Regions from separate parts of the Castellaniella sp. UC4447_H14 genome, predicted to be linked through region 3. Evidence: riboswitches for the same ligand, from Rfam matches in the RefSeq annotation. Region 3 holds a riboswitch; each other region holds the start of a gene.
What was found. Region 3 has a riboswitch for thiamine pyrophosphate ahead of ACVCMJ_RS14785 (TorF family putative porin). Riboswitches for the same ligand answer to the same signal wherever they lie in the genome.
Positions count from the first base shown of each region.

Region 1 (7,714 bases), 1.1 Mb from region 3:
GCACGCGGACCAGCGCATAACGATAATCGGCGTTCAGTTTTTCATTCAGGAAGTTAAGCAGGATCAGTGGCTTCCCGATCCAGATCGCCAGGATGGTGGCGATGAAGACGTAGATGAAGACCAGGAATACCATGGCCCGCGGAATCTCGTACCCGAGTACCGTCATGGGGCCGGACAGGCTCCAGAGGATCGCGGTGAATGCGATGGTCGACACCAGCGAATTGATGAGCCCCACAGCCAGCGTCATGGACGTCTGCGCAAAATTGGTGATGTCCTGCTGGATCCGCTGGTCCGGGTTGTCGGCGAGGTGGCTGAGCGACAGGGAACGGTAATAGGCCTGGCGCTCCATCCAGCGCACAAGCATGCGTTCGTTCAGCCATTCGCGCCAATGGACCACGAAAGCCTGCTCCACGTAGAAGTCGAACAGCGAGCGCACGACATGCACCGTGGCGAGGATCGCAAACAGCAGCATGGCGGCCCAGAAGCCAGCCTCGTCCATCTTCTGGAGTGCGCTGTACATGGTGTTGTACCAGTTGGAAAACAGCACATCCACGCGCACGGCGGCCAGCGTCAGCAGCAGGATCAAGGCCAGCCCCGCGATCGGCTTCCAGCTTCGGCGCGGAGAAAAATAGGCGGCCGTCAATTGCCAGAACTGATTGCCCCATCGTGTAAATCGCACCAGGCCCCAGGTGGCGAAGACCCCGACCAGAAGTGTCAGGACATAGGCTTTGACGAGCCACATACCGCTTTCGGCCAGCGCGACTTTCCATTCCATGGGTATCGGATTTCCTTGAGGGTTCGTTCCAGATGCAGCCAGGGGCGAAGGCATTGTAGGTTGGATGCGACATGGTGGGGAAGGTTTGGCCCGGCCGCGCTCCGATTTGACGCACTTTCCCATCGATGCCCAGAGGCGCTGAGTCAGGGATTCTCCTAGGGTCTTTCAGGGCCAGCGGCGGGAACGCCGGCAGTTCCCAGTGCGCGGCCCGGGTTACAGTCAGTCGGTGGGATAGAGGATCCCAGAGGAGACTACACATGATTCGGATGTTGAAGCTGAAAATGGCGCTTGCCGCCGTATGTTTCGCGGCGGTAGCGCCCGGCCTGGCGCAGGCCAAGGACCTGAAGATCGGGCTCGTCGTTCCGCTCTCGGGGCCCTTTGCCACGACCGGCCAGCAGATGATGAACGGCGTGAAGCTGTACGTTCAGCAGCATGGCGATACGGTGGCGGGACGCAAGGTCGTGCTGATCGTCAAGGACGATACCGGCGTCAATCCCACCATCACCAAGCGTGAGGCCCAAGGCCTGCTCATCAATGACAAGGTCGACGTGCTGGCGGGCTTCGGCCTGACGCCCGGCGCGTTTGCGACGGCACCGCTGGCCCAGGAGACCCACACGCCCATGGTCGTGATGAACGCGGCCACCTCCGCCATTACTACCAAGTCCGACTACATCACGCGGACCTCGACGACGCTGCCGCAGGTTGCCGCGCCCATGGCCACCTGGGCCAAGGAAAACGGCGTCAGGAAGGTCTACGTCATCGTCGCGGACTACGGCCCCGGCCATGATGCCGCCAAGCAGTTCAAGAAGACCTTTACGGAGGCCGGCGGCGAGATCGTCGGCGAATTGCACACGCCGCTGACCAGCCCGGACTTCGCGCCGTTCCTGCAGAAAATCAAGGACGCCAAGCCGGATGCCCTGTTCCTGTTCATCCCCAACGGTGATCAGGGGATTTCCTTCGCCAAAGGCTACAAGGAGCGCGGCCTGGACAAGACGGGAATCAAGTTGCTGGCGACAGGCGACATCACGACCGAGGACATGATCGATGCCATCGGCGACAGCGCGCTGGGGATCATCACCTCGTACTATTACGCGCAGTCGCACGACTCGCCGGAAAACAAGGCGTATGTCGCCGCTTATATGAAGGCGTATCCGGGGGTGCGCCCGAACATGATCTCGGTGGCCGGATACGATGGCATGAATCTGATCTACGAGGCCCTGAAAAAAACCAACGGCGATGCCAGCGGGGACGCCTTCATGTCGGCCGTCAAGGGCATGAAGTGGATGAGCCCGCGGGGGCCCGTTTTGATCGATCCCAAAACCCGCGACATCGTCCAGAACGTCTACATCCGTCGCGTGGAGCGGGTCAATGGCGTCCTGCAGAACGTCGAGTTCCACACCTACGAGGCGGTGAAGGACCCCGAGAAGGGTTGAATCATTGCGGTGCGGCCTGGGTGGCGCGCGCGCCCACGCGCGCGCTCGCCGCTCCCAGGACAAAGGTCAGCAGCAGGGTGGGCAGGGCGCTGCCGTATTGCGGGGCCCATAGGGCCAACCCCTGATAGCACGCAATGCCCAGCGCCCAGATCACGGCCGGAGCGGTGTGGATCGCCCGAGGAGTACCGGACAGATAGGCAGAATGCGTGCCCAGGCGCCCCAGGATCACGCCGAAAAGCGGCACGAAGACCGAACTCAGCGTCAGCAGGAACGGCTCCAGGCTGTGCATGGGCAGCACCATCGCGCAAACGATGGACACGGCGGCCAGAATTGTGCTCCAGGTCCGCACGCTGATCGACGCGAACAGGCTCTGGGTGCAGACGGATCCGGAATACAGGTCGCCGTAGGTGTTGTCCAGCTCATCGACCAGGATCAGGCCCAGCGCGATCAGGCCCCCCTGCGCCAGCAGCAGGGCGCTCACCATGTCCACGTTCGGTCCCGTTACGGTGACGACCAGCACCCCCAGGGCGTAGCACCAGATGTTGGCAATGGCATAACCCAGCCAGGTGCCGCCCAGTGCGCCGCTCGCGCTCTTGCCGTGTCGGGCGTAATCCGCTACCAGCGGAAGCCATGAGACCGGCATGGCAATCACCAGGTCCAGTGCCTGGAAGGTATTCATGCTCCCGTCCCCGGCGCGCTGCCATAGGGTGTGCAGTCCCTGGGCGTCGAGCTTCAGGGCAAATTGTGCGGAGAGCCACAGCAGGGACAGGATGACCAGCGGCAGCCCCACGCGGCTGACAATGCGTCGTACCAGCGTCACCATGGATCCCCGCAGCAGCGCCATGACGATCAGGCCCCACAGCAGGGTGGGCAGAATCAGGCCTGGATCCATGCCGAAGGCCCGGCGGCTGATGGCGCGTGTCCCGTCGCGCATCACGACCAGTTCAAAGGTAGCCCAGCCGACCAGTTGGATGACGTTGAGCAGGACCGGCAGGTGGGCGAATCGCCGCCCGTAGACCGCGTGGATCAGCCCGGCGCTCGACAACCCGCTTTCGCATCCGATGCGGGCAACCCAGGCGAGCAGTCCGGCTCCGACGATGGACCCTGCGACGACGGCCCATAGCGCCTCGCGCGTGCCCAGTGCCGGTACCAGGTAGGCGCCGACCTGCATGACGAGCAGGCCCACACCAAGGCTGAACCAGAGGGACATGTGTTCGCGCCAGCCAAAGACGCGCTCGGCGGCCGGGATGGTGTCGGATGATGGAATTGAAGCGGACGGACTCATGGTGCGCCTGTCGGAAAAGCCAGGAAGCAGGCGCGCGGCGACGGCAAGCGTCGCCATGGCGAGCTGCTTTCCTGCGCGAGGATGATCTCAATCAGGTTCGAAGGGACTGTCTCAGCCGCGCGAGCGGCACCCCTAGCGATGCTCGTATGGTAAATCTTCGGTGATTTTAGGAGTGTCTCCGCACTGCGGCAAGCGCGGCAAGCACGTTGTGGCATGGACGCGCCACGTCGGCGCATTGCGCCCGGCGCAAGGCCGGACGTCTGGCCGCGGACATGTCACAGCGTCGGCCAGGTGCGGAGCTGATCCAGCAGTTCATCTTCCAGGGCTGAGCAGAATCCGGGGCGGCGGGAGTCGGGCAGCCAGTGGTCCAGCGACGCTACGCTTTCCGGCTGGTAGCGCCGGCCCGAGCCCAGGGCCGCCTCGAGTTGGTTGGCCCGCGCGGTGGCCTCGTCGGTATCGCACTGGGCGAGCACCATCGCATGCACGATCGCGACCTGATGCGTGAAGTCGTGGCCCGGGATGTGACGCCACAACTGTGCCGTGCCCACGACCTTGCGGGCCGGAGAGCCGGCGGCCAGGTTGTAGCGGCCGTCGCAAAACGAACCCTCCACGGCCTGAGCGCGCGCTTCGATTCCGAAAGTGAGCAGGCTGATCTGGAGCAGGGCGCAGAGATGCCGGTAGAAGGCGTCGGCATGATCCATCGGGCGACCGGTGAAGCGCTGAGCGAGGCTGATGTTCAGAATGCCGGTTCCTTGGGGAACGACGCCGCCGCCCGACTGGCGCACGTGGACGGGCCAGCCCTGGCCGGCCAGCTCGGACCGGATGGCGTCGAAGCCGGGGTGCGCTGCATAGGTGCGTGGCACGACCAGCCCTTGTGGCGCTTGCCACATGCAGGCGGCGGCGCCGTCGACGGCCAGCGGCAGCAGCTTCTCATCGGCCAGCGGGCCACGTGCCGGGCCGGCGGGGGATTCAACGACGCGGTAGGAGCAGGACTCTGCAGTCACCATCGCCGCATCAGGAAAGCTGTGTGGCGGCGAACGTTTCTTCGTCCATGAACAGGTAGCGGATCGCGTCGATCAGCCCGATCACGGCGGCGAGCGGCAGGAAGATCCAGGCGATCACCAGCAGCACGACTCCCCAGCCGACCTGGCCCAGATAGAATCGGTGTACCCCGAGCCAGCCGAGGAACAGCGCCAGGATGATCGCTATCCGGCGCTGCGTGGCCGGGTGGCCGAGCGCGCCGCGTCGCGAGCGCAGCACCCAGAGACTGGCCGGGACGGTGAGCGCGATGGCGAGCAGGACCTTGCCGGTGTGCGCACGCAGATAGTTCCCCACCACGGCGAACAGGTCGCTGAAATTGCGAATCAGGACGCCGGTGAGGGTGGAGATCCAGGCGAAGATGTCGTGAAAGACGGCTTCGCCGAACGTCAGGGCCAGCAAGATGGCGACGAAGATCGCGACGATCAGGATCAGGTTTTTCAGCATGGTGTCCCGTGGCACGCGAGGCGGACGATGACTGTGGGTGACTCCATTCTATAAGGAACGGTGCTGCTTTAGCGGGTGCAGGCCTGCCGTATGGCGTGATCCCAGGCGGCCAGTCGGTCGGCAGCCTCGTCGTGCGGCATGACCGGATCGAACTGGCGCTCCACCCGCCAGAGCGATTCCAGCTCCTGGGTGTCGGCATAGACGCCCGCGTGCAGGCCGGCCAGGAAGGCGGCGCCCAAGGCGGTCGTTTCCACCATGGTGGGACGCAGCACGGGAATGCCCAGCAGGTCCGCCTGGAACTGCATGAGCAGATCGTTGACGCAGGCGCCGCCATCCACGCGCAAGGCTTCCAGCGGCGCTGCGTCCGTGGCCTGGGCGTCCCGGCTCATGGCCTGCAGCATTGCGGCACTCTGGTAGGCGATGCTCTCCAGCGCCGCACGAGCAATGTGCGCCATGGTGGTGCCCCGCGTCAGCCCCGTGATGGTGCCGCGGGCCTCGGCGTCCCACCATGGCGCGCCCAGCCCAGTGAACGCGGGGACAAACGTCACGCCGCCCGCGTCCGGGACACTGCGGGCCAGCGCCTCGATGTCGCTGCTATGCACGAAGGCGCGCAGGCCGTCGCGCAGCCATTGGACGACGGCGCCGCCGACGAATACGCTGCCTTCGAGGGCGAAGGCGGGCTGATGGTCGATCTGGGCGGCGCTGGTGGTCACCAGACCGTTGGCCGAGGTCTGGAAATGCCCGCCGGTGTGCATCAGCATGAAGCAGCCCGTGCCGTAGGTGTTCTTCGCCATGCCGGGGTGGAAGCAGGCCTGGCCGAACAGCGCGCTTTGCTGGTCGCCCGCCACGCCTGAGATCGGAATTTCGCGGCCGGCCACGTCGGTATGGGTGTGCCCGAAGGCGGCCGACGAGGGAAGAATGGCCGGCATCATGGCGGCCGGGATCTGCAGTCGGTCCAGCAGTTCCGTGTCCCAGGCGTTGCGGTGGATGTCCATGAGCATGGTGCGGGCGGCGTTGCTGACATCCGTCAGGTGGCGTTGGCCGCCCGTCAACTGCCAGATGAGCCAGGAGTCCACAGTTCCGAACAGCAGCTCGCCGGCTTCAGCGCGCGCGCGAGCGCCCGCCACGTGGTCGAGAATCCATTTGAGCTTCGTGGCTGAAAAGTATGCGTCGACGCGCAGTCCGGTCCTGGCCTGAATCATGGGTTCCATCCCCTGTTCGCGCAGTGCCGCACAGGTGGGCTCGGCGCGTCGATCCTGCCAGACGATGGCGGGGTGGATGGGTTCCCCCGTGTGGCGATCCCAGACGATCGTGGTCTCACGCTGGTTGGTGATTCCGATCGCTGCTATTTCCGATGCCGCGATCCGCGCTCGCCCCAGCGCTTCGCGCAGGGTGTCTTGCTGGCTGCGCCATATTTCGATCGGATCGTGCTCTACCCAGCCCGGCTGCGGGTAATGCTGGGTGAGCTCGCGCTGCGCTAGCCCCACGATGCGGCCCTGGCGGTCGAAGACGATGCTGCGGGTGCTGGATGTTCCCTGGTCCAAGGCAAGCAGGTAACTCATGGCCACTCCTTTGAGCGTTGTAAGCGAATAGAATGCCGGAAAACCGCCCGAAGCGGGCATGAAAAGATTGCTGCAAAATGAACCGCATGGTCTTGCCCCCCCTCCGCACTGATCGCGCGCGGCTGCTTGCCGACCTGCGCGCGCTGCGCGAGGTGGACGTCGTCGTCATCGGCGGCGGAGCCACGGGCCTGGGCGTGGCGCTGGACGCGCGCCTGCGCGGGCTGTCAGTGCTGTTGCTGGAATCGTGCGACTTCGCCGCAGGGACCTCGTCGCGCGCCACCAAGCTGGTTCACGGCGGGGTGCGCTATCTGGCGCAGGGCAATGTCGGGCTGGTGCGCGAAGCCCTGCACGAACGACAGGCGCTGCTGAACAACGCTCCGCACCTGGCGCAGCCCTTGGCGTTCGTGATGCCGGCCTACCGGTTCTGGGAAGTCCCGTTTTATGGGATGGGCCTGAAGGCCTATGACGCCCTGGCGGGTGCGGCCAGCCTGGGGAGGACCCAATGGCTGGGACCGGCCGGCGTGAAAACTCATTTGCCCGGCCTGAACGCGCATGGTCTGTTTGGCGGTGTGCGCTACTGGGACGGCCAGTTCGACGATGCTCGCCTGGCGCTTGCGCTGGCGCGTACGGCGGCGGCGCAGGGTGCCTTGCTGCTCAATTACTGCCCGGTGACGGAAGTCGTGCATGAGACGGGCCGCGTCTGCGGCGTGCGATGGCGGGATGCGCTGGAACCTGCGTCCGAGGGGGGCGAGGTGCGTGCGCGTTGCGTCATCAATGCGGCGGGGGTATGGGTGGATGAGGTGCGCCAGATGGACGATGCGGCTGCCGGCCGCGTCACGGTGCCCATGGTCGCCCCCAGCCAGGGCGTGCATTTGGTCGTGGACCGGTCCTTTCTCCCGTCTGGGGAAGCGCTGCTGGTTCCTCACACGCGCGATGGCAGGGTGCTGTTCGCGGTGCCGTGGCAGGGGCATGTCCTTCTGGGCACCACCGACACCCCACGACACGCCGTGGCTCGCGAGCCACAGGCGCTCCCGGAAGAAGTCGCCTTCATCCTCCGCGAGGCCGGCCATGTCCTCGCGAAGGCCCCCCGGGCTGGAGACGTCCTGAGCATCTGGGTAGGCTTGCGCCCGTTGGTGCGGCCGTCCAACGAAGAGGGCGAGGACACCAAGTCCAT
Region 1 is NZ_CM129666.1:917,188-924,901, reverse strand. It holds gene ACVCMJ_RS04525 (ABC transporter ATP-binding protein/permease) at 1-775, opposite strand, end outside; gene ACVCMJ_RS04520 (ABC transporter substrate-binding protein) at 1,033-2,208, shown strand; gene ACVCMJ_RS04515 (purine-cytosine permease family protein) at 2,210-3,493, opposite strand; TPP riboswitch at 3,545-3,637, opposite strand; gene ACVCMJ_RS04510 (lipoyl protein ligase domain-containing protein) at 3,769-4,500, opposite strand; gene ACVCMJ_RS04505 (TM2 domain-containing protein) at 4,508-4,978, opposite strand; gene glpK (glycerol kinase GlpK) at 5,047-6,540, opposite strand; gene ACVCMJ_RS04495 (FAD-dependent oxidoreductase) at 6,627-7,714, shown strand, end outside.
Region 1: it holds a riboswitch for thiamine pyrophosphate, as region 3 does, so the genes downstream of both, ACVCMJ_RS04515 (purine-cytosine permease family protein) here and ACVCMJ_RS14785 (TorF family putative porin) in region 3, are expected to answer to the same signal.

Region 2 (7,714 bases), 1.4 Mb from region 3:
GTATCCGAGAAGCTCGACGGGCTGGAGCCTTTTCATCCGGAGCGCATGGCCCAGCGCATCCTGGGCATGGGCGACATTCTCTCGCTGGTCGAGCAGGCCCAGAAGAACATCGACATTGCCGAGGCGCAGAAGCTTGCGGCGCGGCTCAAATCCGACAAGCGGTTCGACCTGAACGACTTCCGCGAACAGTTGCAACAGGTGAAAAAACTGGGCGACATGGGGTCGCTGCTGGAAAAACTGCCGGCCCAGTTTGCGCAAGCGGCTGCGCAGGTCCAGGGCGGGCAAGCCGACAAGCATCTCGCGCGCACCGAGGGCATCCTGAACTCCATGACCCCGCGCGAGCGCGCCAAGCCCGATCTCATCAAGGCCTCGCGCAAGCGGCGCATTGCCACCGGCGCCGGGGTGCCGGTCCAGGAAGTCAACCGCCTGCTCAAGCAGTTCGACCAGATGCAAGGCATGATGAAGCAGATGAAAAAGGGCGGCATGGCCAAGATGATGCGCGCCATGGGCGGCCTGAAGAACCTGGGCGGTTTCGGGCGCGGCGGGTTCCGCTGAGAACCCGCCCTGTCGGGACACTAGTCCCGGGCGTAGCGGTCCGTTGCGGCCAGGAGCTGCTTCAGGTTCCCGGGCTCGTCAAAGGCGTGGCCCGCGTCCGCAATCATGTGAAAGTCGGCCTTGGGCCACGCACGGTGCAGGTCCCAGGCTGAGCGCGCGGGGGTGCAGCAATCGTAGCGCCCCTGGACGATCACTCCCGGGATGTCGGCCAGCCGGCTTGCATCGCGGAGAAGCTGGCCATCGTCCATGAAGCCGTGATTGACGAAGTAGTGGTTCTCGATGCGCGCAAAGGCCAGAGCGGCCTGGTCCGTCGCGTGGGCCCGGATGTGCTCGGGGTTCAGCAGCAGGCTGATGGTGCGGCTTTCCCATTGCGTCCAGGCATGGGCGGCCTGCAATTGGCGAGCCGGGTCACTTCCCGTCAGACGCCGACGATACGCCCAGATCAGGTCGCCCCGCTCAGCTTCCGGAATGGGGGCCAGGTAGCCTTCCCAGTAGTCAGGGAACAGCCACGAGGCGCCCTCCTGGTAGAACCAGCGCAATTCTTCCGGACGCAGCAGGAAAATCCCTCGCACGATCAGCGCCCGAACCCGCTCGGGATGGGCTTCGGAATAGGCCAGCGCCAGCGTGGAGCCCCAGGAGCCGCCGAACACCAGCATCTGTTCGGCTTTCAGCACTACGTCCCGCAACTGTTCGATGTCGGAGACCAGGTCCCACGTCGTGTTGTGGTCCAGGCTGGCCGAGGGGGTGGACCGGCCGCAGCCACGCTGGTCAAAGATCAGGATCTTGTAGCGCTTCGGATCGAAGAGCCGGCGGTGGGCGGCCGAGCATCCGGCACCGGGCCCCCCGTGCAGGAAGACGGCCGGGCGGCCCTCCGGGTTGCCGCACAGTTCCCAATACACGCGGTGGCCGTGCCCAGCATCCAGGAAGCCACTCGCATAGGGTTCGATTTCCGGGTACATCATGCATTCTCCAGGGTTGGAGCGGCGTGCGCCGGCGCGCGTCGCGTGAAAATCAGGTCCCAGACGCCGTGTCCCAGGCGCAGGCCCCGGTTCTCGAATTTTGTCAGCGGCCGGTAGTCGGGCCGGGGAGCGAAGCCGTTACAGGTGTTCCGGAGTTCCGAAGCGCCGGAAAGCACGTCCAGCATCTGGAGCGCGTAATGTTCCCAGTCAGTGGCGCAGTGGATGTATGCGCCCTCGGCCATGCGGCTCGCCAGCAGCGAGATGAATGCGGGCTGGATGAGCCGCCGCTTGTGGTGCCGCTTCTTCGGCCAGGGGTCGGGGAAATAGATATGCACGCCCGCGAGCGCCCCGGGCGCGATCATGTCGCGCAGGACTTCGACGGCGTCGTGCTGGACGATGCGCACGTTGTGCAGGTCGTTCTCGTGGATGCGTTTGAGCAGAGCGCCCACACCGGCGTTGAAGACTTCCACACCGAGGAAGTTGTCCTCTGGCCGTGCTTGTGCGATCTGCTGCGTGGTTTCTCCCATCCCGAAGCCGATCTCCAGAATGGTGGGCGCCGTGCGGCCAAAGGCCTGTGCCAAGTCCAGGGGTTCGTTCCGGTACGGGACGGACCATTGCGGCAGCCATTGGACGATGGCGTGTTCCTGGCTGGGAGTGATGTGAGCCCGGCGGTGGACGAAACTGCGGATGTGGGTGCTGCCGGACGGATCCTGGGCTGTGAGAGGGGGCAAGGGAGCTTTGGAGAAATTCAAAATGGGGTAAACTGTTGGGCTGCAGCTGGGTTGGGTAGACTCTGATTTTACTCAAACGCCGCGACACGCGGCACCCGGGCGGCACAGGCCAATCTTCAGGCCTCGTAAGTCAAAGGCTTACGAACGCGGGCGTAGTTTAATGGTAAAACTTGAGCTTCCCAAGCTTACGTCGTGGGTTCGATTCCCATCGCCCGCTCCAGGATTCGGTCAGAGCTCGGACTTCGGTTTGGGCTCTGTCGTTTTGGGCTTTATCGGCGGCCACGTCCCGGCGTGTTGCCGCGTGGCCTGCGCAAGCCCAGGTGGCCGCGCAGCGTGCTGGTCCCGTAGTCCGTGCGGAACAGCCCGCGTTTCTGCAGCACCGGGACGACCTGCTCGACGAAATCCTCGATGCCCCCGGGCAGGGTGGGCGGCATCAGGTTGAATCCGTCGGCGCCTTCGTGGGTGAGCCAGTATTCCATCTGGTCGGCGATCTGCTCGGGTGTGCCGACCATGGTGCAATGTCCGCCGCCGGCGGCCAGCCGCCCCAGTAGCTGGCGCACGGTGGGCCGTTCGGCCTCGATGATGCGCAGGATCGTGGCGTAACGGCCTTTCGGGCCTTCGAACGCCGACAGCGGTGAGAGGGGCGGGACGGGCGCGTCCAGGTCCCAGTCCCCGCAGTCCTGGCCCAGATACATGCCCAGTTGCCTGAGCGATGCCTCCGATGGCAGCAGCTCGTCGAGCTCGCGCTGCTTGGCGCGGGCCTCCGCTTCCGTCGAGGCCACATATGCCACCAGCCCGGGCATGATGGGTACCGGCTCCGTCCGGCCGGCTTCCCAGACGCGGCGCTTGATGTCCCGGTAGTAGGACTGGGCAGCCGGGAGATCGTAGGCGACCGCATAGATGGCTTCGGCGCGGCGGGCCGCCAGGTCGCGCCCTTCGGCGGACGCGCCTGCCTGGAACAGGACGGGATGGCCTTGCGGGGGACGAGGCACGGTCAGCGGGCCGTCCACCAGAAAATGGGTGCCGTGGTGATTGATGGGCCTGATTCGGTCGGCTTCCCCGTAGATGCCCTGTGCGCGATCCAGCAACAGCGCGTCGTCGGCCCACGAGTCCCACAGCCGCAGCACGACGTCGATGAATTCCTCTGCTCGGCCGTAGCGCCAGGCGTGATCGGGCATGGCTTCGTAGCCGTGATTGCGCGCCTCCGCGTCGAACATCGACGTCACCACGTTCCAGCCCATGCGCCCGCCCGAGATATGGTCCAGCGAAGCGACCAGGCGTGCCGCGTGGAACGGCGTATAGAAGGTGCTCGAAACCGTGCTGATCAGGCCGATGCGCTCGGTTGCGCGGCTGATTGCCGCCAGCATGGTCAGCGGCTCAAGATACCAGCGCGGTCCGTCCTCGATGTGGCTGACCGAGGCGCCGTCGGCGAAGAAGATCGCGTCCAGCTTGCCGCGTTCTGCGATGCGTGCCAGTTCTTCGTAGTAGCCGATGTCGCCCAGGCGTTCCACAGCCGAGGCAGGATGGCGCCAGGCCGCCCGATGATGTCCGCAGCCGAATATGAAGAGATTAAGGTGCAGCATGGTGCTCTTGCGGCTCAGTTGTGCACCAGGCCGCCGTCGACCACCAGGTTCTGTCCCGTGACGGAACGCGACCAGGGCGATGCGAAGAACAGCAGCGCGTCGGCGAATTCCGTCGGGGTGGTGACGCGCCGCAGGGGCGTGCTGCCAGCGATGAGTTCGAACACGGCCTCGGGCGTGGCGGCGGACGCGTCGGTCGTGCGCAGCAGGCCGCCCGAGACCATGTTGACGGTGATGCCGTCTGGCCCCAGGTCGTGCGACAGCGTGCGCGTGAAGGCCAGCAGCGCCGCTTTGGCCGCTGTGTAGTCGTGATAGGGTACGACCGGATTCTGAAAAAGGTTGGTGCCCACGTTGATCACCCGGCCAAAGCCCGCGGCGCGCATGCCGGGCAGCACCGCCTGGACGGTGTTCAGGGCGCCGCGCAGGGTGCCTTCCATCTGCTGGCTGAGGTTTTCCCACGACAGCGTGTCGGCGTGCGGGCGCTGGTCGCCGTTGAACTGGAAATCGGGCAGGGCATTGTTGACGACGGTGCTGATCGGCGTTCCGAAACGCCGGCTCGCCTGGCCGACCATGGCCTGCACGGCGCCCGCATCGCGCACGTCGGCCTGGACGGCGAGTGTGCGGTCGGGAGCCTGCGCGGCCAGCGCGGCGGCTGCGTCGGCACTACGGAAATAATTGACGATCACGCGCGCACCTTCGCGCTGGAAAGCCTGTACGATGTGCGCGCCCAAGCCACGCGCGCCTCCGGTGACGAGGACTGTTTGTTCGTTCAGGGGTAGAGCTTGTTTGGGTCCGGGCATGATGTCTCTCGCAGGGCAGGCGAAAGGCCGAACCGCGGGCACGATGTGCCCCGTCGCGAACATCCCTCCGCCAGTATGAACTGAATCAGGTTCTACGGGTGTCGTCTCAGCCCCGACGTCGTCGGGACACCCCGTGTCGCTATTGCGCAATTTACCACACAGACTCGGCGAACGTCGTTGACAGTCGGGCCCGGCTCTTTTAGTCTTACGCCAGTCCTGGGGGAGCTCATAGCGAGCTGAGATTGCGCCAATTCCGCGCTGACCCTTAGAACCTGATCCGGGTAATGCCGGCGAAGGGAAGGAATCGCGTCATGCGCGAGCGCCCTTGGGCGCGTTCTTCCCGCCAATTCACTGATGGGAAGGACTTTTGCCATGCTCAGCACTTCAACGGCCATTTCCTGGCTGCTTCTTTGTGCGTTCGGCTATGCCGCCGCGGGCATTCTGTATACCCGGCGCTTCAAGAAAGGCCTGGAAGACTACATCACGGCCCGCAACAGCCAGAGCGCCGTTGCCACCATCTTGACCCTGATGGCTTCGACCTTGGGGGCGTGGATTTTGTTCGCCCCCGCACAGGCCGCAACGTGGGGCGGGCTGGCGGCCATCATTGGGTACGCGCTGGGCGCCATGTCGCCGCGCATTGCCATGATCCCGCTGGGGCGGCGTATGCGCGAACTGATCCCCAACGGCCACACCCTGACCGAATTCCTCATTGCCCGCTATGGCCGGCCCATGTACGGCCTGGCGCTGCTCATCATGGTGTTCTATCTGTTCATCGCCATGTCGGCCGAGGTCACCGCCGTGGGCAAGCTGGTTCGGCTACTCGCGCCGGTTCCCATCTGGGCCACGGCCATCGTCGTCGTCGGCGCCACTCTCATATACACTTCTTACGGCGGCCTGCGCGCGTCGATTTTCACCGACCGGGTGCATATGATCGTCATCGTGCCGCTGCTGCTGTTCCTGGTCGCATTGGGCTGGTACACGGCGGGCGGGGCGCTGCCCACGATCGAGGGATTGCGCGCCCGGGCCCCGCGGCTGCTGGACCTGAGCGATCCGGCGGGGGTGAAGGCCGGCTTCACCTTTTTCGTGGCCATCCTTCTGACCGGCCTGTTTCACCAGGGCAACTGGCAGCGAATCTACGCCGCGCGCGACTCGCGCACCATGCGCACCGGCTTCCTGCTGGGCGGCTTGATGGTCGGGCCGTTCATCTTCCTGATGGGCCTGTTCGGACTGGCCTTCATCGGCCTGGCGCCGGGCGGGGACAGTTCCGTGGCCTTGTTCAGCGTACTGATTCCGCACGCCTCGTTGTGGCTTGCGCTGCTCTTGATCCCCCTGGGCCTCGGGTTGGTGATGAGCAGTTCAGACACCGCCATCAGCGCCGTCTCCAGTCTCATTGCCGTTGACCTGGGCAGGTTGCTGCCCGGTGCGGGCAGTGCCACCATGATGCGCCTGGCGCGGGGGTTGATCTTCGTGCTGGCGATTCCCGTCGTGGTGGTCGCGGCGCAGGGGTTCAGCGTGCTTTACCTGTTCCTGTTGGCCGACCTGCTGTGTTCCGCAGCGGCTTTTCCCGTTTTCTACGGCCTGTTCAGCAAGCGTCATGACGGCTTCGCCGCCATGGCTGGCACCCTTTGTGGTCTGGTCGCCGGCCTGTCCCTGTTCCCGCTGCCCGGCGCCAAGCCCGAGCATCTGCTGGAGTCGTTCCTGGCGGCGGCATTGGTGCCAGTCGTCGTGATCCTGATCATGCGTCCGCTGCGCCGCTCGATGCGGGAGTTCGATTTCGCCACGCTGGGCGCGTCGGTGCGATTGCTTGACGATAACGGGGCATAGTGGGCGTTCCACCCATAACCCTATGTATTGACGGGGAAATAGCGCAAGACTAGCATGTCCAGTCGGACCGGACATACACAATAATTTCCCGGCCGATTTCCCCAGGAGGATTTCGATGAGACAGCTACGCTTCGTTTTGGCGACCGCGGCGGCGGCCATGCTGGGCTTCTCCGGCGTCGGCCACGCAGCGAGTCAGGATCCGATTCTGATCGGTGTGAGCCTCACTCAATCGCCCCCCGGTTCGGTGGTCCAGGGCACGGAAGTCAAGCACGGTCTTGACATCATGGCCAAGATGATCAACGACAAGGGCGGCGTTCTGGGCCGTCCCCTGAAGCTTCTTTACGAGGACGATCAGGGCATCCCCGAAAAGGGACGCGCCGCCGTTGAAAAGCTCATCACCACGAACAAGGTCGTGGCGATAGCAGGCGGGCACCAGAGTTCGGTATGTCTGGCTGAAATCGAAGTCGTGCACCGCTACAAGGTTCCCTACATCGACACCAACTGCTGGTCCGACGACATCCGTACCAAGGGCTACCCGGAGGTCTTCAATCCGGCCAATTACAACACGCACGTTGCAACCGCCATGGCCGAAACCATTGCGGCCATGAAGGTCAAGAGCGTGGTCGCCCTGGCTGAAAACACCGACTACGGGATCGGACAGGCCAAGGTGCTGGGCAAGCTGCTGGCAGAACATTCTCCCAACATCAAATACAAGTACCTGACGCTGGACCGCGCCAGCAAGGATTTCACGCCCACCGTCCTCGCGTTGCGCGCCGATCCTCCGGATATGGTCGCCAACATGGCCTTGCCGCCGGCGGCCTACATCATGATGAACCAGCTCTACCAGCAGGGGGTTGCTCCCAGCAAGAAGACCTGGTTCTATGACGGCGGGGGCATCTCCGACTATCCCGACTTCTGGCAGAACGTAAAGGACGCCGGGAAATACATGATCTCCTTCGGGCTGTACCACCCCGGCATGCCCATGCCGCAAATCGGCAAGGACGTGGCCAAAGCCTACGAAGACCAGTTCAAGCATGGGCCCAACCGCCTGACCTTCCAGGCGGCGGATTCGATCCTTGTGATCGCACAGGCCATCGAGATGGCCAAGTCCACCGATCACGCGGCCATCATCAAGGCGCTGCAGACCGGGACTTTCAAGGGCGTGCGCGGGGAATTCAAGTTCTCCGAAAAACCCGGGATCACCTTCCAGCAATGGGTGGACATTCCCTACGTGACCTACCAGATCACGGCTGTCGACCAGCCGC
Region 2 is NZ_CM129666.1:1,692,226-1,699,939, reverse strand. It holds gene ffh (signal recognition particle protein) at 1-555, shown strand, start outside; gene pip (prolyl aminopeptidase) at 576-1,517, opposite strand; gene trmB (tRNA (guanosine(46)-N7)-methyltransferase TrmB) at 1,514-2,269, opposite strand; tRNA gene ACVCMJ_RS08145 (tRNA-Gly) at 2,392-2,465, shown strand; gene ACVCMJ_RS08140 (LLM class flavin-dependent oxidoreductase) at 2,515-3,828, opposite strand; gene ACVCMJ_RS08135 (3-oxoacyl-ACP reductase) at 3,843-4,625, opposite strand; TPP riboswitch at 4,671-4,769, opposite strand; TPP riboswitch at 4,834-4,941, shown strand; gene ACVCMJ_RS08130 (sodium:solute symporter family transporter) at 4,998-6,449, shown strand; gene ACVCMJ_RS08125 (ABC transporter substrate-binding protein) at 6,565-7,714, shown strand, end outside.
Region 2: it holds a riboswitch for thiamine pyrophosphate, as region 3 does, so the genes downstream of both, ACVCMJ_RS08130 (sodium:solute symporter family transporter) here and ACVCMJ_RS14785 (TorF family putative porin) in region 3, are expected to answer to the same signal.

Region 3 (7,714 bases):
GCGCTGGGCGATCGTTTTTGCCTGGATCGTCGTGATGCATCTCGGAACTCCTGGGTGTGCGCCGCCCAATGGCGACGACACTCCAGCGAGCAAGCAGCGTTCCCGAGAGGCACCCTGGGCCGCTGCCTCAGCGGATGCGCGCGCTCCACAAGCCGATCCAGCGCTGAACCGAGGATCGGTCCCACTGGCGATGGACGTAATCGACCAACCTGGAGGGTACGGCGTCTCCTGCACTGACCAGGCGGTTGAGCATGAAGGCCAGCTCGAAATCCGCGATGCTCCAGGTCTTGAATAGCTGGCCCGCACCCTGTGGAAGTGTGTGTTCGGCAAACGCGATCAACTTGGCGGCTGCCGCGCGCGCGGCATCGCTCAGGGCCGGCAGCGGCTGCGCCGGTTTCCGGAACAGATTGTCCGATGAGCGTTCCTGGCGGACCACGGCCAGGTCCGTGCGCACCCAGGCCTGGATCTGGCGCGCGCGGGCGCGCTCGCGTACATCCTCTGGATAGAGCGGCGCCCCCTCAAAGGCCTCGTCGACATACTCGATGATGGCCAGAGACTCGGGCAGCGCGAAATCACCCTGTACGAGCAGCGGCACCTTCCCCGTCACCGACAGCGCCTGGTATTCGGGCCGGTGCTGTTCGCCCTTGGCCAGGTCCACGGGCGATACCTCGAATGGAATACCCTTTTCGGCGATCGCCACGTAGGCCGCCATCGCGTAAGGGCTGACGAAATTCGCGTCGGTATACAAAACCAGTTTGTCAGTCATGACGGGATTCTCCTGTCTTGGAATTGAGTCAGCCTATAGCGTACTGCGGGCCGGGTGCTTCAGGATCTCCATCTCCATCGGCACGGCGCCCAGGTCCAGCCAGCGATCAGGATGGCAGGAAAACAGCAGGACCTGATGGCGCCCGGCGGCGTCGAACAGGATGCGCTTCATCTGCGCAAGCCGCTGCGCGTCGCTATGCACCAAGGCGTCGTCCAGGATGATCAACGTGGGCCGCCCGGCATCCCGGAGCAGATCGGCGTAGGCCAGCCGGCTGATGAGCCCGAGCTGTTCACGCGCCCCGAAGCTGAGCGCCGCGTAGCCCGCGTGCGATTCACCTCCCGGATCGCTGCGAGCCAACGTGTCCGGAATCAGGTGCTCGTCGACCGACAGCCGCGCATGCGCAAACAGGAGTTGAAGATAGTGCTCCAGCCGGCGCTGCAGCGGCGCCTGAATGCGGCGGGTCAAGGCGTCGCGCTGAGTCCGCAGAAGCTGCAGCAACAGGTCCAGCGCCGCGGCCCGACGCTCCAGCTCATTGCAACGCCGCTCCAGGTACTGAAACCGCTGAAAGGTGTCCGCCCGCCGTTCCTCCAGGCCGCTTGCGCCCAGTACCTCGAGCCGGCCTTGCAGGCTGGCCAGCTCCATGGACCGCTGGGCGGCAGCCGAGGCCAGGGCATCGGCCGTGGCGTTGAAGCGCTGAATGTCCTGGGCCAGGATATCGGGCTGGGCGGACCGAATCTCGCGCTGACGCTTGTCCATGCCATCCCGCAAGGCGGCCTCTTGCGCGCGCAACTCCACGAGCCGCAGATTCAAGGCCTTGCTGCGTTGTTGATGCTCCGGCGATTCGACGGACGTCCGCAGCCGGTGCCATTCCTCGCGAGCACTGGACGCCGCCTGCCGTGCCAGGCCCAAATCCCTCTCATGGCCGCTGGCGGCCTGTTCGGCTTGCCTGAGCGCCTCGCGTGCCCCATCGCGCGCGCGCTCCGCAGCGCCGACCGCCATCCCGTCGTCCTCCAGCGGCAGCGCCAACGGATCCATCTCGGCCCGCAAGGCGGCCAAACGGTCTGTCGCCTGGGCGAGACCCGCCGCCAGGCTGTCGAAGCCTTCAGGCGCCAGCGTCGCCAGCAGGGCCTCGGCCTGCCGGATATCCTGCTCCAGCGCCGTGCGCCTCTCGGCGAACACCTCGGCCTGCCCCGCATCCGCCACCCGCAGCTCGTCGAGCAGCCCCCGCAACGCGGATTCCGCCGCCTCCCGGCGGCGTCCCAGATCCGCCAGATCCGGGCCCCCGGGCAAAATGTCCAGGTGTCCCAGGCCCGGCAGGTCCAGTGCCGCGGGTTCGACCAACAACCGCTCGCCTCGGCCCTCGAGCATATCCCTACCCAGATGAACACTGCGTCCGGGCTGGAGATCGAAGCGCAGCCGCGTGGCTGCGGACTCCTGCGCGATACCAAGCACTTCGCAGTCCTGAGCCAGCGTCCTGATGCGCTTTAGCGCGGCGGCATCCACGCGTAGCGGCTGCAGTTCGGCCCGGTACGTCTTCAACTGTTCGAGCAGCCCGTTCGACCGATCCAGGCGCTGTTGCAGATACTCCTGCTCGTGCATCAGCCGCTGCTGTTCACGCTGCAGTGCCACCCGCTTCTCGCGCCGATATGCCTGCTGGCATGCCCGTTCCGCAGTCTGATAGGCCAGTCGCGCCCGCTCCAGGCCGGATTGAATCAGCGGCTTGCGCGCCTCCTGGATCCGCAGCGCATCGGCTGCCTGGTCGCGGACACGCTCGCGCTGGATCAGGTCGTCCCGCAGGCGGCCAAAAAGGCCAAGCTGCTCCAGGCACACCTGCTGCCCGGCCTGCGCATGTTCCAGCGCCTTGGCATCCTGCTCCTGGACCCGGATCCAATCCTGAACCTCGGCCAGGCGCGCCTGTGCCTGAGCCGCCTGCCGGCGATAGGACTCCCACCGGCGCTCCGCGTCTTCGCGCTGTTGTGTGCGCAATTCCGCCAGCCGGTCCACCTGCTGCCGATAGGCGGCAATCTCCGTGTCCAGCCCTTCCAGCTGGCGCTGACATTCGCCGAGCGCCTTCAAGGCCGCCGCACGATCGCCGGTGGGAGTGCGTTTCCGGGCGGTGAACAGCTTCAGCCATTCCTGCTCCACCTGCGCCATCAAGGCATCGCCCGCACTGCTGGCGACTTCCCCCAGGCTCTCATCCAGCACCGACTTCAGGTAACCGCCCGCATACCGGACCGAAGGTTCGATGTCCTGCCCGGCGCCCTGTTCGATCCACAAAAGGCCGGGGATGCCCCAGTGTTCTGCCTTGCTGGCTCCCCGGCCCGGGAATTGATAACCCAGCAGATCCGCCAGCTTCTCCTCGGCGGCTTCTCCGCTGAAGGGCCGCCCGGCGACTTCCAGGTCACAGCGCTGTCGCCTGAGGAATGTCTTGGTGAGCTTCCAGGATTCGCCCCGCCACTCGAATTCCAGCGATACGGTCGGCGAGGCGGCGCTGTCTCCCCACGGAAGCAGGTCCTCGACACTGCTGGACTTGTAGCGCTCCAGGAAAGCCGCGCGAATGGCCCGCACCACCGTGCTCTTGCCGGATTCATTGGGCCCGACGATGAGATTGACCCCCGCCGCGAGACCGCTGATTTCCAGCGGCTGCCGGAATTGACGAAGCTGCTCGATGCGCAGACGGTTGAGTTTCATGCCCGCCCCCCCGCGGCGCCGTCTCGCAGCATACCCGCCAGAAGCGCCAGCGCCTCCCGGGCAATCTCGGCGGAGCCGGAGTCCGCGGCGTCCTGGCGCTCGCGCAAATCGGCGATCACTTCGCTCAAATAGCCATCCGCCCGCAGGGCGGTAATGTCCTGCTCCGTCGGCACCAGCCGGAGCGCACCCCGGTCACACTGGACGCTGCGGCATTGGCCCTGTGCGATCGACAGCGCCTGCTGCAGCCGGGAATCTCCGTCCAGATCAATCTGCCCCGATACCGTCAACTCCAGCACCACATCGGGTTCAAGGTGCGACAGGCGCTGCAGCAAAGGCTCCAGATTGGATGATACGGACACCTCTTCCCGCCAGGACAGCCAGCGGTATTGCGTGACGGCGTGCGGCGTCACCGCAGGCGGCTCCCCCGGAGCGGACAGTTCCACCATCAGCACCTGCCCTGCGCCGTTGTCCTTGAATCGCTCGTATTCGGGGGTGCCGCTATACCAGACCCGGTCATTGATCTGCTTGAGGCCGTGCCAGTCGCCCAGCGCCAGATAGTCCAGCCGCGCTCGCTCGGCGCGGTCCGCCGCGATCGGGTTGGACGAATCAATGTCTTCGGCCAGGATGCCTTGGACACTGCCATGCGCCAAGCCGATGCGCAGCAGGCCCGGCGCCGTCTCCTTGGCATCGAACCAGTCGGTCAGATCCAGATGCGTCTGGCGCTGCGTCAGCGGCGCCGCCAGGACGGAGAACCCCAAATCCGCGAATTCGTACACGCCGGGTTCCAGCAATACATGCGCATTGGCCGGGATCGCGCCCAGGCGCGCCGCCTGCGTCCAGACACTCTCGGCCAGCGCTGCGTCATGATTGCCGGGGATCAGAATCCAGGGGCCGGCGAATCCCTGCAAGGCGTTGAATACCCGCCGAATGGTGCGGTCCGATACGGTCTGCGCATCGAATACGTCGCCGGCCACCAGCACCGCGTCAGCCTCCTCCGCTACCGCAAGTGATGCAATGCGCTCTACCGTCGAAAAGCGAGCTTCGGCCAAGACCACGGCGTCTTCGGGGGCAAAGCGCCCGTACTGGCGCCCCATCTGCCAATCGGCGGTGTGCAGGATCCTGACTGTCATCAACCTATTTTAGTGTGGAGACCGCAAAAGGTCGCGATGGCCGCCGCAGGCCCGAGCACGGGCGCATGCCGCGCTTGACGGGCGGAAACCGGGAGGACTAGGATGCGGTCACACAACCTTACCTATGTCACGGAGGCCTCTCCATGCGCCGTCCTGCCGCCCCAGCCCGCACGGGGCTCTGTTCCACTTTGCTGGCCTGCGCGTTGTTGGCGGCCGGCCTGGCTGTTCCAGGCGCCGCAAGCGCCGAGGGCCCGGACCAGATCGCGCTGGGAGGAGGGATGACGGTGCTGCCGAGCTATGAGGGTGCGCGGGACTACAGGGCGCGTCCATTTCCGGCCATCAATGCGCAGTCGGGGCGCTTTTTCGCGCGTACCGGCGATGGTTTCTATGACAGTACCGGAGATGGCGTGGGGCTGAACCTGGTCCAGACCCCGAATCTGACCTTGGGCGTCGGAGCCAACATCATGTGGGGCTACGACCAGGACGATATGCCCCACGGCGTCGGCGGTCTGCCGGACGCGGTGGGGGCCCATGCGTTTGTCTCCACGCGGCTGGCCGAGTATGTGCTGAAGCTGTCGGCCACCCAGGCTGTAACGCACCAGGACAGAGGGATGCTGCTCAACGCCCGCCTGTCCTATCCCTATGCCGCCACCGCCGCGCTCACGCTGACCCCCAGCGTGGCGACCAGTTGGGCCAACCAGAAGTACATGGACAGCTACTTCGGAGTGTCCCCCGATGCCTCAGCGAACTCCGGCGTGGATGCTTACGCGCCGTCGTCGGGGATCAAGGACGTATCGCTGCGCGTCGGGGCGAAGTATGCGGTCACCGACCGCCTCAACCTGACTGGCTCCATTGGCACCAGCCGGATCGTGGGCGAGGCGGCCAACAGCCCCCTCGTCCAGCAAAAGACGCAGATGCGGTCTTCGATCGGAGGCAGCTACGCGTTCTGACCGGGAGCCTAGAACGTGGCGCCCAGCCCTACGATGAAGCGCGTATCCCGCGATCCATCGTCCACCTGATCGCGGTGATTGGCACCGGCGACCGTACCGGAGACGGTGAGGTGCTTCGCAAACGCATAGCTCAGACCCGCGCTGTAGTCAGTCTTGTTGCTCAGGCCTTCTGTCTGGTAGTCCAGGTAGCCTAGCCCCAGATTCAGACTCACGGCCCCTGTGAGCGGATATGAATATGCGAGCTGGTAGTACAGGTTGCCTTCGTTCACATTGGCGAGCATGCCGCGATAGGCCTTGAAGGTGAGCTGACGGTAGCTGAGGCCGACATAGGCTTCGCCATCGTTCCAGGAGCGTTCGTTCGGGTAGAGGTAGTGGATGTAGCCCACGTCCAGCCCGAAGTCCTTGTTGATCTGTGCCTTGTAGCCACCGTAGAGGTCCATCTCTACGCGGGCGTCGCCAAAGTGACCCGTGGAGTTCCAGTTGCCGACGTAAAGGCCGCTGGAAGACGCATAATCCACGCCGCCCTGCACGGCCGGCCGGAATGCCTTGTCGCGCCCGTCCTGGTCCACGCCCCTGCTCTTGTAGAGCGAGACAGTGGAAAGATTGAAGGAAGTGTCCGCGTGAGCAACCGTATTGGCGCCAAAGGCCAAGCTGCCCAGCATGAGAATGCCGAGTGTATGTGCTTTCATGAATGCTTTCCTGCGCGAGGATGATCTCAATCAGGTTCCAAGGGACTATCTCAGCCGCTGATGCGGCACCCCTAGCATGCTTCGGAAGTGAAGCGGGACGGATTGTAGTGCAAAAAAACCCCCGCGGACGCGGGGGTAGGGTCGGACGAAGCCGAGGACGCCGGCGCTCAAGGCACCACGGTGATGTTGTTGCGCACCTCAGTCACGCCCTTCACGGTGCGTGCCAGTTCGGCGGCACGGTTCTTCTCGTGCTGGGACTTGGCAAAGCCCGACAATTGGACGATGCCGCCCTGGATGGTCTTCACATTGATGTCCAACGCCGAAGTATCGGGATCGTTCGCGAGTTTGGCTTTGACCTGCGCGGTCACGACGGAACCATCCACATATTCGCCAACGGATTCCTGCTTGTTGGCCACCGAGCATCCGACCAGGGTGATGGTTGCCAGACCGGCGACCACGGAAAATGCAATTTGACGGGCGATTTTCATAGTGTTTTATCCCTCTCAAAAATGGAATCTGGACAGAACTGGCAGGCAGACCCCCGCCAGCCTGTGCGGTTGCGCGTCAGCCCCTTCGCCGACCGAAGATCAGCGAAATGATGAACAGTATGACGAAGATGACGAACAGAATTTTGGCGATCTCTGCAGCCAAACCCGCAACACCGAAGAAGCCGAAGAAACCGGCGATGAGTGCAATGATGAAAAAGACTACTGCGTAGTACAGCATGGGCTCTCCTCATCGTGATTATCCCTACTGCTACCGGGGCTGCTTTTAAGGTATCATCGCCGCCCTGCGATACGTCGCTCAAGCTGTAACAATTTCGCGCCCGGTTGGCATGCCTCAACGGGTCTATTCACAGGCGTACGGCGGCCCTTCGACAGCTCCGCCGCCCGCCCTGCTTTCACACCAACTGACACGCATGTCACGAAATCACATAAGCGGATTCAATGCCCGTACCGCCCGTGATCGTGGCTTTCGCCATGGCCGTGGCCATGATCGTGCCGGTATTCGGCTCCGTGCCCGCGCTCCGGTCCGCGCTCATGGACCCGCGCATACTCGCCGCGGTGCCCGCGGTAATACGGCACATAACGGTTGACGTACCAGTCATCGCGCACGAAATAAACGGGGCGGCCGCAGGCGCCATACCGCGCGCAGTGCTTGCTCCAGTGTTGGGCATAGCCGGGCGGCACGCGCAAATAGATCGGAGGGGCACCTACGAACTGAGGCGCTGGGGCCACGACCACGGGCTGGGGATAGATCAGTTCAGGGGCAGGCGCTCCGCCGATATTGAGTTGGCCATAGAAGCCGGGCTCGCCGACGCTGATGGACACACCGACCTGGGCTACGGCGGGCACGGACGCTGCGGCGAGCAGAGCCGCCAAAAGGATATTCTTCATCTTTTTCAAAACCTCCAACAGTACATCCGCCCGATAGCGCATCACGGAAACCTCCGATTACCGACGGGCGGAAACGGCCATTCAGTGTAGG
Region 3 is NZ_CM129666.1:3,069,050-3,076,763, reverse strand. It holds gene ACVCMJ_RS14810 (BON domain-containing protein) at 1-40, opposite strand, end outside; gene yfcF (glutathione transferase) at 128-766, opposite strand; gene ACVCMJ_RS14800 (AAA family ATPase) at 800-3,457, opposite strand; gene ACVCMJ_RS14795 (metallophosphoesterase family protein) at 3,454-4,587, opposite strand; gene ACVCMJ_RS14790 (MipA/OmpV family protein) at 4,731-5,537, shown strand; gene ACVCMJ_RS14785 (TorF family putative porin) at 5,546-6,226, opposite strand; TPP riboswitch at 6,217-6,309, opposite strand; gene ACVCMJ_RS14780 (BON domain-containing protein) at 6,394-6,714, opposite strand; gene ACVCMJ_RS14775 (DUF1328 domain-containing protein) at 6,791-6,952, opposite strand; gene ACVCMJ_RS14770 (hypothetical protein) at 7,171-7,623, opposite strand.

Region 4 (7,714 bases), 850 kb from region 3:
CGATCCGGCTTCCCTGATGGACGACGCTGGCGACAACCTGGACCCCGTGCGTGTCTCCGGCGCCCTGATGTCGAACGAGAAGCCGGGCGGCCACGGCGAGCGATCGGTGGCGGTGGGAACACTGGACATGGCGGTCTGGGACGCGGTGGCCAAGATTGCGGGAAAGCCGTTGTTCCGTCTGCTGGCCCAGCGTCACGGCGTGCAGCCCAATCCCAAGGTTTTCGTCTACGCGGCCGGCGGATACTACTATCCCGGCAAGGATCTTGGCGCCTTGCGGGCCGAGATGCGCCGCTATGTGGATCGCGGATACAACGTCGTGAAAATGAAAATCGGCGGGGCGCCGATCGAGGACGACCGTCGGCGCATCGAGGCGGTTCTGGACGAAGTCGGCACCGAGGCGCGGCTGGCGGTGGACGCCAACGGCCGGTTCGATCTCGAGTCGGCCATTGAGTACGCGCGCATGTTGAGCGACTACCCGCTTTTCTGGTATGAGGAGCCGGGGGACCCCCTGGATTATCGGCTGCAGGCCGTTCTGGGGCAGTTCTACGAACGGCCCATGGCAACGGGCGAGAACCTGTTCAGCCATCAGGACGCCGACAATCTTCTGCGCTATGGGGGCATGCGGCCCGACCGCGATTTCCTCCAATTCGATTGCGCGCTCAGCTACGGGCTGGTCGAGTATCTGCGCACGCTGGACGTGGTGAAAAGCCATGGCTGGTCCTGGGACCGCTGCATTCCGCACGGGGGCCACCAGATGTCGCTCAATATTGCCGCGGGACTGGGCTTGGGAGGAAACGAATCGTACCCTGATCTTTTCCAGCCCTACGGCGGGTTTCCCGATGGCGTGAAAGTCTCCGATGGGCATATCATCATGCCTGACATCCCCGGAATCGGGTTCGAAGGCAAGTCCGATCTCTATGCTGAAATGCAGGCCCTGAAGTGAAAACACATCGTATTGCAGTCATCCCCGGAGACGGGATCGGGCGTGAAGTCATGCCGGAGGCGCTGCGGGTTCTGGAAGCCCTGCGCCAGCGGTACGGGTTGTTGCTGCAGTTCGAGCCTTTCGATTGGGCCTGCGCGGAGTTCTGGCAGCAGCACGGGACGATGCTCCCTGACGACTGGTTCGAGCGCCTCCGGGGGTTCGATGCGATCCTGTTCGGGGCAGTCGGCTGGCCGGAGGTGGTGCCCGACCACGTGTCCTTGTGGGGATCGTTGCTGAAGTTTCGCCGCGGCTTCGATCAATACATCAACCTGCGCCCGGTCCGCCAGATGGCCGGAGTGCCCGCGCCGCTCGCCGGCCGCAAGCCCGGCGAGATCGATTTCCTGGTGGTGCGCGAAAACACCGAAGGGGAGTACACGAATCTCGGGGGCCGCATCTACGAAGGCACCGACCGTGAGGTCGTCATCCAGGAGTCGGTCTTTTCTCGCCACGGGGTCGATCGGGTGCTGAAATTCGCGTTCGATCTGGCGGCCCAGCGTCCGCGGCGGCACCTTACCGCAGCCACGAAATCCAATGGCATTGCGATCAGCATGCCCTACTGGGACGAGCGCCTCGCGGCCATGGCGACCCAATATCCGGGCGTGACCTGGGACAAGCACCATATCGACATATTGTGTGCCCGGTTCGTCCTGCAGCCGCAACGCTTCGACGTAGTGGTGGCGTCCAATCTTTTCGGCGACATCTTGTCTGATCTAGGGCCCGCCTGTACGGGCACGATCGGCATTGCACCGTCGGCCAACCTCAATCCCGAACGGCGCTATCCGTCGTTGTTTGAACCCGTGCATGGGTCGGCCCCCGACATTTACGGTCAGAACATCGCAAATCCGGTGGGGATGATCTGGTCGGCTGCCATGATGCTGGACTTCCTGGGCAGCACCGATGAGGGGTGCCGGGCGGCGCATGATACGCTGATGTCAGCCATCGAACAGGTGCTGGAACACGGTCCCCGCACGCCCGACCTGGGCGGGAAGGCCAGCACCCAGATCATGGGCCAGGCGATCGCGGATCTGGTTGCGGCGGCCTAGTGTCCCGTTCGGTCGGTTTGTGTCCTTGAATTCGGATGCATGCGCCATCCAGACAAGGCGCGAACCGCAGTGATGGCAAGGGCTATCACGAGGATGTGCAAGGCAGTATGGGTGGCGCAGGCGCCGAATTCAAACATCAGGATTGACCGAATGGGACACTGGCCGCCGGCGCGTCAATCGAGGCGGTTCAGCGCAGCCGCCAGGAAATCGACGAAAGTCCGCACACGCGTGGACAGCTTGTACCGCTGGGCGTAGATCGCGTAGATGTCCGCGTCGGGGGTCGTGTAGTTCGGCAAGACGGTTTGCAGGCGGCCGTCGGCCAGGTATTCCCGGATGTCCCACTCGGCCCGCATCAGGATGCCGTGGCCGTCCAGCGCCCATTTGACGGCGATCTCCCCGTCGTTGGTGGCGAGGTTTCCGTGGATGCGGACCGTCTCGGTCTTGCGGGTGGCTTCCCGCCCGCTGGAGAGACGCCACACGCCGTATGCCTGGTCGCCCTGACGGATTCCGATGCAGTTGTGGCGGATGAGGTCATGGGGGACGAGCGGCACCCCGTGCCGCTTCAGGTACCCGGGCGAGGCGCACAGCAGGCGGCGGTTGGCCACCAATAGACGGGCCACCACCCGGGCGTCCGGTGGCTCCCCGAAGCGGATGCACACGTCGAACGCATCGTCGGTCAGGGGCGGGGGCGTCACGGACAACTGGAGCCGCACTGAAACCCCGGGGTAGGCCGACACGAACTGCGAAATGATGGGCGCGACATGGCTTCGGCCGAATCCGAGAGTGGCATTGACGCGCAGCAGCCCCGTCGGGCGTTTGCGCGCGCCGCCCAGCAGTTCGCCCAGTGTGTCGATTTCGTCCAGGATGCGGCGGGCGTGTTCCAGGTAGACCTCGCCTTCCGGGGTGAGCATCATGCGCCGCGTGGTCCGCCGGATGAGAGGGATCGCGAGGCGCCGCTCCATCGCGGACAGCCGCTTGCTCACGGCAGCCGGCGTCAGGCCCAGTTCGCGTGCGGCCGCACTCAGGTTGCCGGCCGAGGCCAGCGTCGAGAAGAAGGTGAAGTCGGCCGCCTGGATCGGGTCCTGCATCGTGCTAGAGGCCGCAGGTCTCGGGCATCTCGCGGATCTCGAGATGCACGTCGGCTTGCGTCAGGTCGATGGATTGCAGGGCATAAAGCGCGTCCACGAAGCCCACGGCAAAACTGGCGGGACCCGCGGCGATCTTGCCCGCTGCTTCGCCCGCGAGCTTGAAATGGGCGTGCGCGGCGATCGTGGCCTCGAAATCGCTGGCCAGCCGGGTTCCGTCTGCGGCCCGCTGGGCCGCCAGGTAGGCCGCCGTCAGCGAACCCAGCGAACAGCCAGTGCCGATGACGCGCGGCATGAGCGGGTGGCCGCCACCCACGCGGGCCAGGCGCACGGTACTGCCGGAGACTTCGACGATGGCATCGCGCGCGCCCGAGACGGCCACCACCGCTCCCGTGGATTGGGCGAGGCTCATTGCCGCGACCAGTACCGCGTCGACCTCGTCGGTCGCGTCCACGCCGCGCCCGCCGGCGCCTTGGCCGGCCAGGGCGGCGATCTCCGAGGCATTGCCGCGGATCACGCTGGGATGGCATTCGGCCGCTTGCTGGATGCGCGTCGTCCGAAAATCGATAACGCCCACGCTGACGGGGTCCAGCACCCAGGGTTTGCCGAGTTGACGGGCGACACGAACGGCCGCGTCGGCCGCGAGCAACTGGTGGCTCGTGGCGGTGCCTAAATTGATCAGGATGCCGTCCGCCAGCCGGGCGAACTGACCGGCGTCGGCCTCGTGGTCCAGCATCGCAGGTGCGGCGCCAACGGCCAGCAGCACGTTGGCGCTGAATTGCTGGACGACCGTGTTGGTGATGTTCTGAATGAGAGGCGCAGCGGCGCGCAGCCGCGCGTGCAGAGCAGGCAAATCCAGAGCCATGACAATTCCTACGCTAGCGCTAACCAGATCAGGTTCGATGGGTCTGTTCTCAGCGCACTGTCATCGCTGTCCGGCCATGTGGCCGTTGGTGGAAGAGCAGGGAGCACCCCATGTCATGGGAGCACTTTAGCAGATTCGCGGATCTGCCGTCCCGCATGGTCTCGGAACCCCGACGCAGGCGAAGTCCGGTTTTTTCGCGCGACGGTCTATGTTTTGACAGGTAAGGACGGCCGGCTACACGCAGCGGCCGCCGTCCACTTCCAGGCAAACGCCCGTGATGAACGTGGCCTCGTCGGAAGCCAGGTACAGGCAGGCGTTGGCCACGTCGTCCGGCGTGGAGAAGCGTCCCAGCGGGATGCCGGCCACGAACGTGGCGCGATTCTCGGGGGTGTCGGGCTGTCCCATGAAGTCCGCCAGCAGGCCGGTGGCTCCGATCACCGGATTCACGCAGTTGACGCGGATGCGGTCGGGGCCCAGCTCGGCCGCCATCGATTTGCTGGTGGTGACCACGGCGCCCTTGGTGCCGTTGTACCAGGTCAGGCCGGGGCGCGGCCGGATCGCGGCGGTGGAGGCGATGTTGACGAAGACCCCGCCGCCCTGCCGCCGGAAATGCGGCACGAAGCTTTGCGCGCTCAGGAAGATGCTTTTTACGTTGATCGCGTAGATGCGGTCGAATTCGGCCTCGCTGACTTCCAGCATGGGGCGGTTGCGGTGCGTGGTGCCGGCGTTGTTGACGACGATGTGCAGGGCGGAATAGTGCGCCAGCGTCTGGTCGCGCAGCCCGTCCATGCTCGCGGCGTTCGCGACGTCGACGGCGACGAAATGGGCCCGTCCGCCGGCGGCCTGGATGCGGGCCACGGTTTCCTGGCCGGCCGCTTCGTTGATGTCGGCCACCACGACGCGGGCGCCTTCGCGTGCGAATGTTGCGGCAATGCCCCGGCCAAATCCCGAACCGGCACCTGTCACGATGGCGACTTTGTCCTGTAGACGCATGCTTCCTCCTCTAGTGTCTCAGCCGTGGTGGATCGCCACGGTTTTCAGTACGGTGAAGCCAAGCAGTGCTTCGAAGCCTTTTTCCCTTCCGTACCCGCTGGATTTGACGCCGCCAAAAGGCAGTTCCACCCCGCCGCCGGCACCGTAATTGTTCACGAAGACCTGGCCGCAGCGAAGCTGGCGGGCGAGCCTGAGCTGGCGCGCGCCATCGCGGGTCCAGACGCCTGCGACCAGGCCGTATTCGGTGCCGTTGGCCAGATCCAGCGCGTGCGCCTCGTCACGAAAAGGCTGCGCGACCAGCACGGGACCGAAGATCTCCTGGCGGGCCAGCGCGCTATCGGCCGGTACATCGCGAAAGAGCACGGCTTCCTGGTAGTAGCCGGTGGGCGGCGCCCCCTCCATGATGCGCCCGCGCGCGGCCTCCGTCAGGCGCTCCTCGCGCGCCACGTTCAGCATCTGGCGAACGCGCTCGAACTGTTTCCGGTTCACCAGCGGGCCCAGGTCCGGATGACGGGAAGGAGGGCCGGCGCGCAGCTCGCGGAAGCGTTCCGCAATCCGTGCAATGAACGTTTCGTAGATGCTTTCCTGGACGAGCAGGCGGCTGCCGGCCGAGCAGGTCTGGCCGCTGTTCTGGATGATCGCGTTCACGATGACCGGGAGCGCCTCGTCCAGGTCAGCGTCCTCGAACACGATCTGCGGCGACTTCCCGCCGAGTTCCAGTGTCACCGGGCAGTGGCGGCGGGCGGCGGCTTCGGCGACCCGTTGGCCCGTGACCGTGGATCCCGTAAAGGAAATGTGCGCGATGCCCGGATGCGCCGTCAGCGCCGCGCCGGCCTCGTGGCCGTACCCCGTGACGACGTTCAATACGCCGGCGGGGAAGCCGACCTGCGCGGCCAGCTCGGCCAGGTACAGCGTGGAGAGGCTGGCGTCCTCGGCCGGCTTGACGACACAGGCGTTGCCGGCGGCAAGCGCCGCCCCCACGCTGCGCCCGAAGATCTGCATGGGGTAGTTCCACGGGATGATGTGGCCGGTGACGCCGTGCGGCTCGCGGATCGTGAGTACCGTGTAACCTGTTTCGTAGGGCAGGGTTTCGCCGTGCAGCTTGTCGCAGGCCCCGGCGTAGTATTCGAGGTAGCGCGCCAGCGCCAGGACATCGTTGCGGGACGTGGACGGCGCCTTGCCGGTGTCGCGGCCCTCCAGTTCTGCCAGTGTGTCGGCGTGCTGCAAGACGGCCTGGCACCAGCGTGCCAGGAGACGGCCCCGGTCCCGGGCGGAGGTCACGGCCCAGGGGCCATTGAGGTGCGGGCCCATGGCGGCCTGTGCGGCCCCGACGGCGCGATGCACGTCATCGGCCGAGCCGCGCGCCAGCTCGTCGAAAGGCTGCCCGTCGGCCGGATCGATCACGGAAATCGTCCGGCCGTCGGAAGCCGGGACGGGGGTGTTGTCGATGAAATGATGGGCGGGCATGGGGCGGTTCCGGATCAGGCGGCTGAGATTCTGCGGCTCAGGGTTGCGTGATGTGCGTAGAGAGTGGAGGGAACCCCGCTATTCTAGTGTGCCGTCGGGCGCATTCGCGCGCACCGGCAAACCGGACGGCACACTAGTGTAGCGTCCGTGTCGAAGGGTGGCTTTCGCAACACGCATGCTGCAATGCGGAATTACCCTATAAGGCCGGCTCGGATGGCTATTTGCGCCGCTTTCCGCGTTGCGGGGCGGCGCGTATCGTGTTTGAATATTCCGAACTTTTTGCGCACCGTCCTGGTCGATTCAACAGGCGCGCGTCATAGCGGGAAGCTATAAAGGTCACAAGGAGACTGCGAAATGGCAAGGGGAACGGGATTGATTCGTTGGCTGGCGGCCGCCGCCTTGGTGGGCGCGGCGGCGACGCCCGTTCTGGCGCAGACCACGCTGAAGATGGCTTATGCCTTGTCGGAGACATCGCACTATGGCGTTGCGGCGGCGGCGTTTGCCAAGTCGCTGGCGGCCAGCGACCCCGCCTTCAAGATCCAGCAGTTTCCGAACAGCCAGCTCGGCGGCGAGCGCGAGGTCATCGAAGGCCTCCAGCTGGGCACCATCGACATGGCGATCGTTTCCACCGGTGCGACGCTGAATTTCGTACCGCAGACTGGGGTGTTCGACATCCCGTTCCTGTTTCGCGACCTCGCGCATGCGCGCAAGGTGCTGGACGGCAAGATCGGCCAGGACATGCTGGCGCAGTTTCCCAAGCGCGGCCTGGTGGCACTGGCCTGGGGCGAGCAGGGCTTCCGCCATCTGACCAACAATGTCCGGCCCGTGAAGACTCCGGCGGACATCAAGGGGCTGAAGATCCGTACGACGGAAAACCCGATTCACATCGCAGCTTTCCGCCAATTGGGCGTGCTGGCCACTCCGATGGCCTGGCCCGAGGTCGCGACGGCCCTGCAGCAGGGCACCATCGACGGTCAGGAAAATCCCCTTTCGGTGCTGGTGTCGGTGAAGATCTGGCAACTGCAGAAATATCTCTCGCTCACGGCCCACGTCTACGGGCCAGCGCTCATCATGATTTCGCCCTCGGTGTATGACGGGCTGTCGGATGCGGACAAGACGAAGTTCAAGGATGCGGCGCACGCCGCAGTGGTCGCCATGCGCGCCTACGTCGACCATGTGGAAAAGGATGGCGTCGAAACCCTGAAGAAAAACGGCATGCAGGTCAACACGGTGGATCACGCCGCCTTCGTGAAGGCGGTGGAGCCCATCTATCCGCAGT
Region 4 is NZ_CM129666.1:2,218,392-2,226,105, reverse strand. It holds gene ACVCMJ_RS10720 (mandelate racemase/muconate lactonizing enzyme family protein) at 1-943, shown strand, start outside; gene ACVCMJ_RS10715 (tartrate dehydrogenase) at 994-2,025, shown strand; gene ACVCMJ_RS10710 (LysR family transcriptional regulator) at 2,199-3,113, opposite strand; gene thiM (hydroxyethylthiazole kinase) at 3,118-3,975, opposite strand; TPP riboswitch at 3,963-4,096, opposite strand; gene ACVCMJ_RS10700 (SDR family oxidoreductase) at 4,210-4,968, opposite strand; gene ACVCMJ_RS10695 (aldehyde dehydrogenase family protein) at 4,987-6,435, opposite strand; gene ACVCMJ_RS10690 (TRAP transporter substrate-binding protein) at 6,790-7,714, shown strand, end outside.
Region 4: it holds a riboswitch for thiamine pyrophosphate, as region 3 does, so the genes downstream of both, thiM (hydroxyethylthiazole kinase) here and ACVCMJ_RS14785 (TorF family putative porin) in region 3, are expected to answer to the same signal.